Regions from separate parts of the Agathobaculum ammoniilyticum genome, predicted to be linked through region 2. Evidence: predicted binding sites of a transcription regulator. Region 2 holds the regulator's gene; each other region holds the start of a gene.

Region 1 (3,280 bases), on a different contig from region 2:
TTCGCTGCTGCAGGAGCTGCGGCAGGAAAGAGATATCCCTATTCTGTTCCTTTCCGCACGCGATGCGGATGCGGATCGTCTGCACGGACTCGGTTTAGGGGCGGATGATTATATCGCCAAGCCTTTTCTTCCGCAGGAACTGGTGCTGCGGCTGACCGCGGTGCTCCGGCGTTCCTATGCCGCAAATCTGCAAAATGCGGGGGAGTGTCTATCGCTGGGGGAAACGGTTGTGGATTGGGGCAGCGGGCTGGTGCTTCGTGACGCGAACTCCACGCCGCTGACCGCAAAGGAATACGCGCTGTTGCGCAAGCTCGCGGATAATCGGGGCAATATTGTTACCATAGACGCGCTGTGCCGCGCCGTGTGGGACGAGGAAAATTTTGGATACGAAAATACGCTTATGGTGCATATCCGCCGGCTGCGGGAAAAAATTGAAGATAATCCCTCCAAGCCGCGCTGGCTGCTGACGGTGCGCGGCCTTGGGTACAAGCTCACACGGGAGGATAGGCAATGAAGGGTCTTGGCAGGATACTCGGACGGTATGTAGGCGCGGCAATCGGCGTGGGGCTGTTTTTGTTGATCTTGAATCTAGGTGTGATGCTGGGCTTCATTTTGCATTGTTCGGATGAGAAACCCAGACCGGAGGACCGCGTCGAGGTCATCGCTGACGGGATTGAGCGTCAGACGGACGGATGCTTTGCTGTTTCCGCAGAAGCGCGTCGGGCAATGGAGGAGCGTTATGCTTGGGCAATGCAACTTGACGACAGTGGCGCTGTTGTTTGGAGCGACCGCATGCCGGAAAACCTGCCCCGGCAGTATACGGCGGGAGAGATTGCCTCCTTTTCCCGCTGGTACCTGAAGGATTATCCGGTTTATGTTTGGTCGGATGAGGATGGATTGCTGGTACTTGCCAGTGAGCCGGGCAGCGAGTGGAAATACCTGATGCGGGCCTCCGCCTATACGATCGAGCAATTGTCGGTATGGGCGCCCAGCGTACTGGCGCTGAACCTGCTGGTCGCGCTAGCGCTTGCGTTGCTGCTTGGTTGGCGCATGTACCGCGCCGCCGCGCCGCTTGCGGAGGGCATCGGCGCGCTGGCAAAGGGGGAGGGAACGCAGCTTGCTGAACGAGGTGTGCTGGGACAGCTTTCCGCCGACTTGAATCGGGTCTCCCGCCAGCTTTCCACGCAGCGGACGATGCTGCAGAAGCGCGACCGGACACGTACCGAGTGGATCGCAGGCGTTTCGCACGATATCCGCACCCCGTTGTCCCTGGTACAGGGGAATGCGGCGCAGTTGGAAAGCAGCGGAGTGCTGCCGGAGGAGGCGCGGCGCAAAGCGCGCATCATCCGTGAACAGAGCCAGCGGATTGGTCGCCTGGTGAGCGATCTGAACCTGGCCTCCAAACTGGAATACGAGCTGCAACCACTGCACCAGGGAAGTTTTCGGCCAGCGGCGATGCTACGCGCAGCGGCGGCCGAACTGCTCAATATGCTGTCAGACGATCGGGTATCGCTGGAGGTGGATATCCCATCCGAGGCCGGCGCCTTGACGGTGACAGGAGACGAAACGCTGCTCCGGCGTGCGGTGGATAATTTATTGCGCAACAGCGTCTTTCACAACACTGGAAGCGTTCATATCAAGCTGTCCCTTTCCGTTTCTGCGCAGTCCTGGTCGGTCTCGGTTGCCGATAACGGTGCCGGTCTTCCGCAGGCGGCACTGGCGCAGATGCGGCGCCCCGCTGGGGAGCAGCTGCCGCAGCACGGCCTTGGGATTGTGCTGGTGCGCCAGATCACCCGCGCACACGGAGGCAAGGCGCGGTTTGTCAATACCCAGCCGGGGCTGTTGGCGACGCTCAGCTTTCCGCGGAAAGGGTGACCTGAACCATGACAAAAACCGTCAAATTCAGCCGGCTGTTTTTGTGGAATATTTTTGGCTGTGTACCTCTTTTCCTACTATATATGGTATGCTATAATTATTTTTGCTACTAAATAATATGAGTGAGGAAAAATGATGGTACGCGTTATCAAAAAGGATCACACCAAAGAAGCATTCAATATACAAAAGGTTGTTATTGCCGTTAATAAATCGGCAAACCGTGTGCTGTATACCTTCACGGAGGATGAGCTCAAAGCGATCTGCGGCCATGTGGAAGGATACATCCGAGATCACGGCATGACAGAGGTGCAGATTTGGCAGATGCACAATATTGTGGAGGCTGCGCTGGAGGCCGTGCGGCCGGAAGTCGCCAAAAGCTATCGCGATTACCGCAACTACAAGCAGGACTTTGTCGGCATGCTGGATAGTGTGTATCAGAAGAGCCAGTCCATCATGTATATCGGGGACAAGGAGAACTCCAATACGGATTCCGCGCTGGTCTCCACCAAGCGCAGCCTGATTTTCAACCAGCTCAATAAGGAGCTGTACCAGAAGTTTTTCATGAATACGGAGGAGCTGCAGGCCTGCCGAGACGGTTATATTTATATTCACGATATGTCCGCGCGCCGCGATACGATGAACTGCTGCCTGTTTGACGTAGAACATGTACTCAAAGGCGGCTTTGAAATGGGAAACCTGTGGTATAACGAACCGAAAACGCTCAACGTGGCGTTCGATGTGATCGGGGACATCGTGCTGTCCGCTGCCAGTCAGCAATATGGCGGCTTTACCGTACCCTCGGTCGATCTTTTGCTGGAACCGTACGCGGAACGCAGCTACAACCTGCTGACTGAAAAATACAGCCGCTTGGGGCTGGCTGCGGATGCAGTCGAAAAAGAGGTCATGGCGGATATACTGAATGATTTCGAACAGGGGTTCCAGGGCTGGGAGTACAAATTCAACACGGTGGCCTCCAGTCGCGGCGACTATCCGTTCATCACGATGACCATGGGTACCGGTACGGGCCGGTTTGCTAAGCTCGCTTCGATCACAATGCTGCATGTCCGCCGGAAAGGGCAGGGAAAAAAGGGGCAGAAAAAGCCGGTGCTGTTCCCTAAAATCGTTTTTCTTTACGATGAGGAGCTGCACGGCCCCGACAAACCGCTGGAGGATGTGTTTGAGGCGGGGATATTATGCTCCTCCAAGGCCATGTATCCGGACTGGCTCTCGCTTTCGGGGGAAGGGTATGTTCCCAGCATGTATCAAAAATACGGCGCAATCGTCAGCCCGATGGGGTGCCGCGCTTTCCTTTCCCCGTGGTATGAGCGCGGCGGCATGAAGCCGGCGGATGAAGAGGATAAGCCGGTATTCATCGGCCGTTGGAATATCGGCGCGGTATCACTGC
Region 2 (3,280 bases):
GTAATAACGTTCGATTGCCGCCGCAAATATCTTCTTCTGCTCTTCCCGCTTCGGCTTCAGGGCTTTTCGCTTCAGCTGTATGGTTCCATGTGCCAGAAAAATATAGTACAGCCGCAGCACACGCCTTGATGTGGTATGGTGCTCCTGTGCGATCCGGACTGCCATGCGGCGGCGCAGGATCTTATCTGTAATACAGGCACGTTCTTCTGTCAATGGCCGGATCATATCCAGCCGTTTCTGCTCTGCTTTGGTTCTCGGGCCGTCGGGTTCAGCAGGTACAGCAACCCGCTTCCCCCATCCTGCGCGCGTCAGGAAAACCGGTGCGCCGGGCGTTTCATATGGGATCAGCCAGCCGCCCTGTTCCTGTTCGATCAGCAGCCGATAGATGCTTCCGTTGATCTCCAGATACATTGCTATTCCGCCTCCCCTGTCAGGACAAGCCGCCAGTCCTCTACGCCTCTGGCTTTCCAGTAGCGGTGTGAAAGCTCCAGTTTCTCGATTTCCGCATGTTTTCCCAGCAGATCCGCTGTCACGATCTCCCGGACCGCTTCTCCTCCATCCTGATCTGTGATCACAAAGTCCGTTGTCCATTGGGTCTGCAGATAGGCGCCTCTTATCCCGACACGGTCGATCCTCGCGATCCATGCTGCATCCAATGGATGATTTACTTCATAGCTGCGTATCCTCGTGTCCTCCTCCAGCAGCTTTGCATAACGTCTCGCCTGCGGAGTATGTACACAGAGTGTCGTTTGGTTCTTCGCGCTGAAGAACACAATATCCCGTGTCTTTCTGCCGTATTTTTTCATTTTTACGCATCTCGCTTTCGGATAATCATTTTTAGCCGTCCAATTATGCTCAATTTTTGCAGTTTCCCTGCAAATTCTCGGCATAATGCAGCCCTATTACCCTTTGATTTTGCGCGCTCTGTTTTCCTCCTCATACAGTAACTTTTTGCGTATTTTCTTATCAATACACACATTTTCATCACCGTATTGTTCCGAAAACCGTTTTCCTCCTTTTCTGCATCAATTGCAAAATCTCCGTTTAATAGGAATTATCCTGAAACGCCCTGTTATCCTCCCGCCGAAAGCCGCCCGAACATCCCACGAAATTCGGACAGATTTCATCCGAGGACATTTTTCCGAATCATTTTATTTCCGTTCCATTCCGAACATCAAAAACCGATCTCCCGCCAATTTCCGCTCATTTCTGAACAAAAAAGACCCAAAGCACGTTTCCGTACCTTGGGTCCTGATTGGTTACTTTGGTGAGACGTTGGGGGTGTTTTGGCGGGGAGGGGCTCATTTTTATTTATCTTTAATCAAAGTATTAAGCTCTTCCATGAACGTATTGATATCTTTGAACTGGCGGTAGACCGAGGCAAAGCGCACATAGGCCACCTCGTCCACCTTGCGGAGCTGCTCCATGACCAATTCTCCGATGACCTTGCTGGATACCTCACTCTCGAGCGAGCCGAACACCTTCTGCTCCACATTATCCACGATCTGCTCGAGCTGCATGAGCGAAACCGGCCGCTTTTCGCAGGCCTTCATCAGCCCGTTCAACAGCTTCTGGCGGTCGTAGGCCTGTCGGGTACCGTCCCGCTTGACCAGCATGAGCGGCATGCGCTCGACCGTTTCGTAGGTGGTAAAACGCTTGAGGCATTTGAGACATTCGCGCCGACGGCGGATACTCGTCCCCTCGTCGGTCGGCCGCGAATCGACTACCTTGCTGTCCTCATAGCCGCAAAACGGACATTTCATCGGGCTTCACCCTCGCAATCCTATAAAATGTGAATCATTTGTGGTTATTATACCACCCCTTGTATAAAAAAGTCAACCATAGCGGGCGCATTTACCCCGTCAAACCGTCAAAAAGCGGGAAAGCACGCTCACGGCGCGCGCCAGGTCGTCCGGTCCCGTGAAATTCGAGCGGTATACCTCGATCAACGCATGCCCGCTGTAGCCGGCTGCGCGCAGGCGTGAGAAAAAGTCCGCGTAATCCATCGTTCCCGCCCCGGGCAGCAGGCAGCTCTGCTCGGCTGAGAAATCGTTGATATGGATGTTTACCAGCCGTTCCCCCACTGCATCGATGAATTCCCTCGGGTGACGGCCGGCGCGGTGCGCCTGCTTGATGTCGAGCGTGTACCGCAGCGCGGGAACGTCGCGGTACAGGGCGCTCAGGAATGCGGGGTCGCGCGAACGGCACCACGCCACATTCTCCTGCGCGAGCGTCACGCCGCAGGAGGCTGCGAGCCCGCACAGCCGGCGGTATACCTCGCACTTGCGCGCCCAGCGTGCCGGATCGTCCGCATGCCCCATATCGCGCTCCCCGTGGAAGGTGAAAAAGCGCGCGCCCAGCGCCGCCGCGCATTCCAGATAGCGCTGGTACTGCATCAGCCCGTCCTCTGTGCGGCGCTGGTAATCGGAGAACAGGAGCAGCCCCTCCATCAGCGAGGTGTAGGGGTGGACAGACACGATATCCAGCCCCAGTTGACGCGCCTGCGCGCCCAACTGCTCATAAAAGCGCGGCGAGAACTCGCTCTCCGTATTAAAGAAAACCTCAACCGCATGCACGCCCAGTCCGGCCAGGATGGGCAGTATCTCCTCGACCGGCTGCGGATAGAAGCACGCAGTCGAAATGCCCAGACGCATGGGGGTCCCTCCTTTTCCAAAAAAACCGGACGGGGATACACGCCGCACCCCCGTCCGTTGTTTCGCGCAGTACGCGCTTCTTTCCCTTTATTCAGATACGTTTCTTGCGGAAATGCTTGCGGTAGAACGACCAGAAGCTTGCCGACAGCATGATCGACGACCAGGCGCCCGCAACGATGCCCACGATCAGCGGCAGCGTAAACTGCTTGAGAGACGGCACGCCCAGAACAAAGATCATGCCGACTGTGAACAGCGTGGTAAGGGTCGTGTTGATGGTACGTCCCATGGTCTGCCAGACGCTGCGCTCCGCGACCTCCTCAAACGGCTCCTTGCGCGCCACACGCAGGTTCTCACGGATGCGGTCGAATACGATGATGGACGCGTTGATCGAATAGCCGAGTATGGTCAGCGCCGCAGCGATAAAGCCGGTGTCCAGCGGGATCTGGAACCATACATAGACCGACAGCATGATCAACAGGTCGTGGATCAGGCAGGTGACCGCCGCCAGGCCGCTGGTGAGTTCAAATCGGATGGTGATATAGATCAGCATCAGCACGATCGCCACTACCGCGCACAGGAACGCCGCGCGCTGTAGGTCGCTGCCGACCGAAGGGGAAACGTCGTTA
Region 3 (3,280 bases), on a different contig from region 2:
TCGCGCATGTGGCTGACGATCTCCAGACCCAGGTTCTGCGCTTCGTCGCTTTCCCCGTGATGCTTGCCGATCAGTGCCTTGAGCGTTTCCGCCAAGCCGATGAAGCCAAGCGTCAGGGTACCGTGCTTGAGCACCTCGCCCACCGTATCATCCGGTCCGAGCTTATCTGAGTCGATCCATACGCCCTCGCCCATGAGGAACGGATAATTGCGCACCTTTTTCGCCGCCTGTATCCGGAAGCGGGCCAGCAGCTGATCGAATACCAGATCGATCTTCCGGTCGAGATCCTCAAAGAACCAGTCGATATCGCCGTGGCTGCGGATCGCGATACGCGGCAGGTTGATCGACGTGAACGACAGGTTGCCGCGGCCGGTGACAATCTCGCGCGTGGGGTCATACCGGTTGGCGATCACGCGGGTACGGCAGCCCATGTAAGCGCATTCGGTTTCCGGATGGCCGGGCTTGTAATATTTGCGGTTGAACGGTGCGTCCAGGAACGAGAAGTTCGGGAACATTCGCTTGGCCGACACGCGGCAGGCCAACTTGAACAGGTCGTAGTTTGGGTCGGTTTCGTTGTAATTGATCCCTTCCTTGACCTTGAAGATATGGATCGGGAAGATCGGCGTTTCGCCGTTGCCCAGTCCCGCCTCGGTCGCCAGCAGAAGCTGCTCTGTCGCCAGACGCCCCTCGGGCGAGGTATCCGTGCCGTAATTGAGCGAGGAAAACGGGATCTGCGCGCCCGCGCGGGAATGCATGGTATTGAGGTTATGTACCAACGCCTCCATGGCCTGATAGGTGGCCTTACGGGTTTCCTTATCTGCGTATTTGCGGGCGAAGCGCACGCATTTGGCCGCCGCCTCCGTGCCAAGGTTCTCCCCCAGCGCGGCGGTCAGGGCCTCGTCATAGCCGTTCCTCCCCGCCAGACAGGCCCATTTGCCGGTCTGGCGTTCGAGCCGTTCGGTCAGCGCCGCGGCATCCACCTCATTGTTCTCATCTGCGCCATATACTTCCAGCGCTTTCGCCAGATTGTCGCGGAACAGCTTGCGGAAGGTCTTCTTCACCCCCGGCGCCATCGAGTAGTCGAAGTTGGGAACGGACTGTCCGCCATGCTGGTCATTCTGGTTGGACTGAATGGCGATACAGGCCAGCGCGGAATATGAACGGATATCGTTCGGCTCGCGCAAGAATCCATGCCCCGTCGAAAAACCGCCGGAGAACAACTGCAATAGGTCGATCTGGCAACAGGTTGTTGTCAGCGTCAGAAAATCCAGGTCGTGAATATGGATATCGCCTTCGCGGTGCGCCTTGGCATGCGCAGGGTCGAGAATAAACATCTCATAGAACTGTTTGGCGCCCTCTGAACCATACTTGAGCATAGTACCCATCGCGGTATCGCCGTCGATGTTGGCGTTTTCGCGCTTGACATCGTTTTCGAGCGAGGATTGGAAAGTCAGATCCTCGTACACTTTCATCAGTTTGGTGTTCATCTCGCGCACGCGTGTGCGCTCATTCCGGTAGAGGATATACTTTTTTGCCGTGCGGGCATGTCCGTTTTTAATCAGCACCTTCTCTACCGTATCTTGTATCTGCTCAACGGTAGGGATCTCGTCTCCAGCAGCGGCTTCCAGCGCTTTTTCCACCTGTCCGGCCAGATCGCGCGCCATTTCGTAGTCCTGGCCGCCCGACGCCTGCGCCGCGCCGAAGATCGCGCTTGCAATCTTATCAATTTCAAAGGGCGCACGGCGGCCGTCCCTTTTGATGATCTGCTGGATCATATTCGCTGTCCCTTTCCTTTTCGCCGCCGTTTGCGGCGCTCACTAAATTTCGTAGTGTTTTTCATTTTTCTGCACCATATATTGTGCCTGTATTTGATATTTTACCCCTATCCCTATACAATGTCAAGCCCATTTCGGCTTTTTGGCAGAATCACAAGAAATCCGCATTTTTTCTTGTTGCATTTTCTAATCTTTTCTTTTTCCCCCTGTGGACCATGTGAATAATCCCCTGTGGACAGCCTGCCTCCTGTGGATAAAGCTGTGTCCGCAGTGTGGAAAGCTACCGGAAGACGCAAAAACGCCCGCACCATATATCACACAATATATAGTGCAGGCGCTCTGTTCGGTTTAATCCGCCAAACCGATCGCGTTGGATACCGGAAGCGACAGGACAATGCCGTGGCTTTTGGTTTTCATGCCGACCGCTTTCATAATAGCGGTCATGATCTCCTGCTTCTCCTCGCTCTTGACCACGAGGAAAACAATCTCCTTTTCCGCCTGTATCTCGATGCCGAAAAACTGCTTAACCTCATCCTCCGCGATACCGCGGGCGGAGATCACCGTACCGCCGCGGGCGCCCGCTTTCCGCGCGACATCCATGACCAGATTGGTATACCCCTGCTCCATGACGACCGCGACCACGTCAAAGCCGTCCTTCTTTTCCGCTCTGTCCATATCCAACACCTCCGTTTGTTCTGCCTGTGTCAGCAGCTTGTGCCAACGCACACCGATTCCTGTGACCGGCACCGAAAAGGCGATGCCGCGGCCTGGGTAACGCATTTTCAGCTCATAGCCGAGCCGTTCCAGCAGATGCTGCGCCAGTTGATGCCCAGCAAGACACATCACGATCGCTTTCGATGTTTCGCCCAGGCCGAGCAGGTCAAGCATTTCCGTGCGCGCAGTCCCCCGCGCCATGCACTCAAAGCTGACCAGCGCGCGATTTTCCCGATAAACACGCAACACGCTCTCAGCCTGCGCCGTATCGACCACCGCTACAACAAGCTCGACTGCGCTGTGTACCGTCATCTGAGGCTGATACTCACTCATGCGGCGTGTCCTCCTGTAATACGATGATTTCATCCTCATCCTCTGCGGCGGGCAGTTCCTCCTCCGCTTCGGTAAGGCGTTGCTTCTTCCTATATAGAATACCAAGAATTTGTATCGTAAGCAAGGGGGTCATTGCAACCATCGCCACAATTCCAAACGCATCGGTCAATACATTGCCACCCATCGCCTCACAGGCGCCCATTGCAAACGGCAGCAGAAAGGTCGTCGTCATCGGTCCGGAGGCCACGCCGCCGGAGTCGAACGCGATACCGGTGAATATTTTGGGTACCAGAAAGGTCAGCCCCAGTGCGACCGTATAACCCGGCACCAAAATCCAGTAAATCGACAGCCCTGTCAGCACACGCAGCATGGACATGCCTACCGAGCACGCCACGCCGATGGAAAGGCTCAGCATCATAGCGCGCTGGGATACCGCGCCGTTTGTAATCATCTCTACC

Evidence for each region. The regulator NrdR, encoded in region 2, represses ribonucleotide reductase genes. The targets are predictions, from matches to a motif close to CACNANATNTNGTG.
Region 1: nrdD (anaerobic ribonucleoside-triphosphate reductase) is a predicted target of NrdR. The motif match lies at 1,951-1,964, and genes of this name have one in related genera.
Region 3: OCV66_RS11500 (anaerobic ribonucleoside triphosphate reductase) is a predicted target of NrdR. The motif match lies at 1,848-1,861, and genes of this name have one in related genera.

Annotation. Positions count from the first base shown of each region.
Region 1 covers NZ_JAOQJE010000001.1:293,096-296,375, reverse strand. The annotation lists gene OCV66_RS01415 (response regulator transcription factor) at 1-514, shown strand, start outside; gene OCV66_RS01410 (sensor histidine kinase) at 511-1,875, shown strand; gene nrdD (anaerobic ribonucleoside-triphosphate reductase) at 2,008-3,280, shown strand, end outside.
Region 2 covers NZ_JAOQJE010000007.1:132,330-135,609, reverse strand. The annotation lists gene OCV66_RS09560 (transposase family protein) at 1-591, opposite strand, end outside; gene nrdR (transcriptional regulator NrdR) at 1,308-1,763, opposite strand; gene OCV66_RS09550 (sugar phosphate isomerase/epimerase family protein) at 1,863-2,654, opposite strand; gene secF (protein translocase subunit SecF) at 2,746-3,280, opposite strand, start outside.
Region 3 covers NZ_JAOQJE010000011.1:1,410-4,689, reverse strand. The annotation lists gene OCV66_RS11500 (anaerobic ribonucleoside triphosphate reductase) at 1-1,775, opposite strand, end outside; gene OCV66_RS11495 (P-II family nitrogen regulator) at 2,124-2,822, opposite strand; gene OCV66_RS11490 (DUF1538 domain-containing protein) at 2,815-3,280, opposite strand, start outside.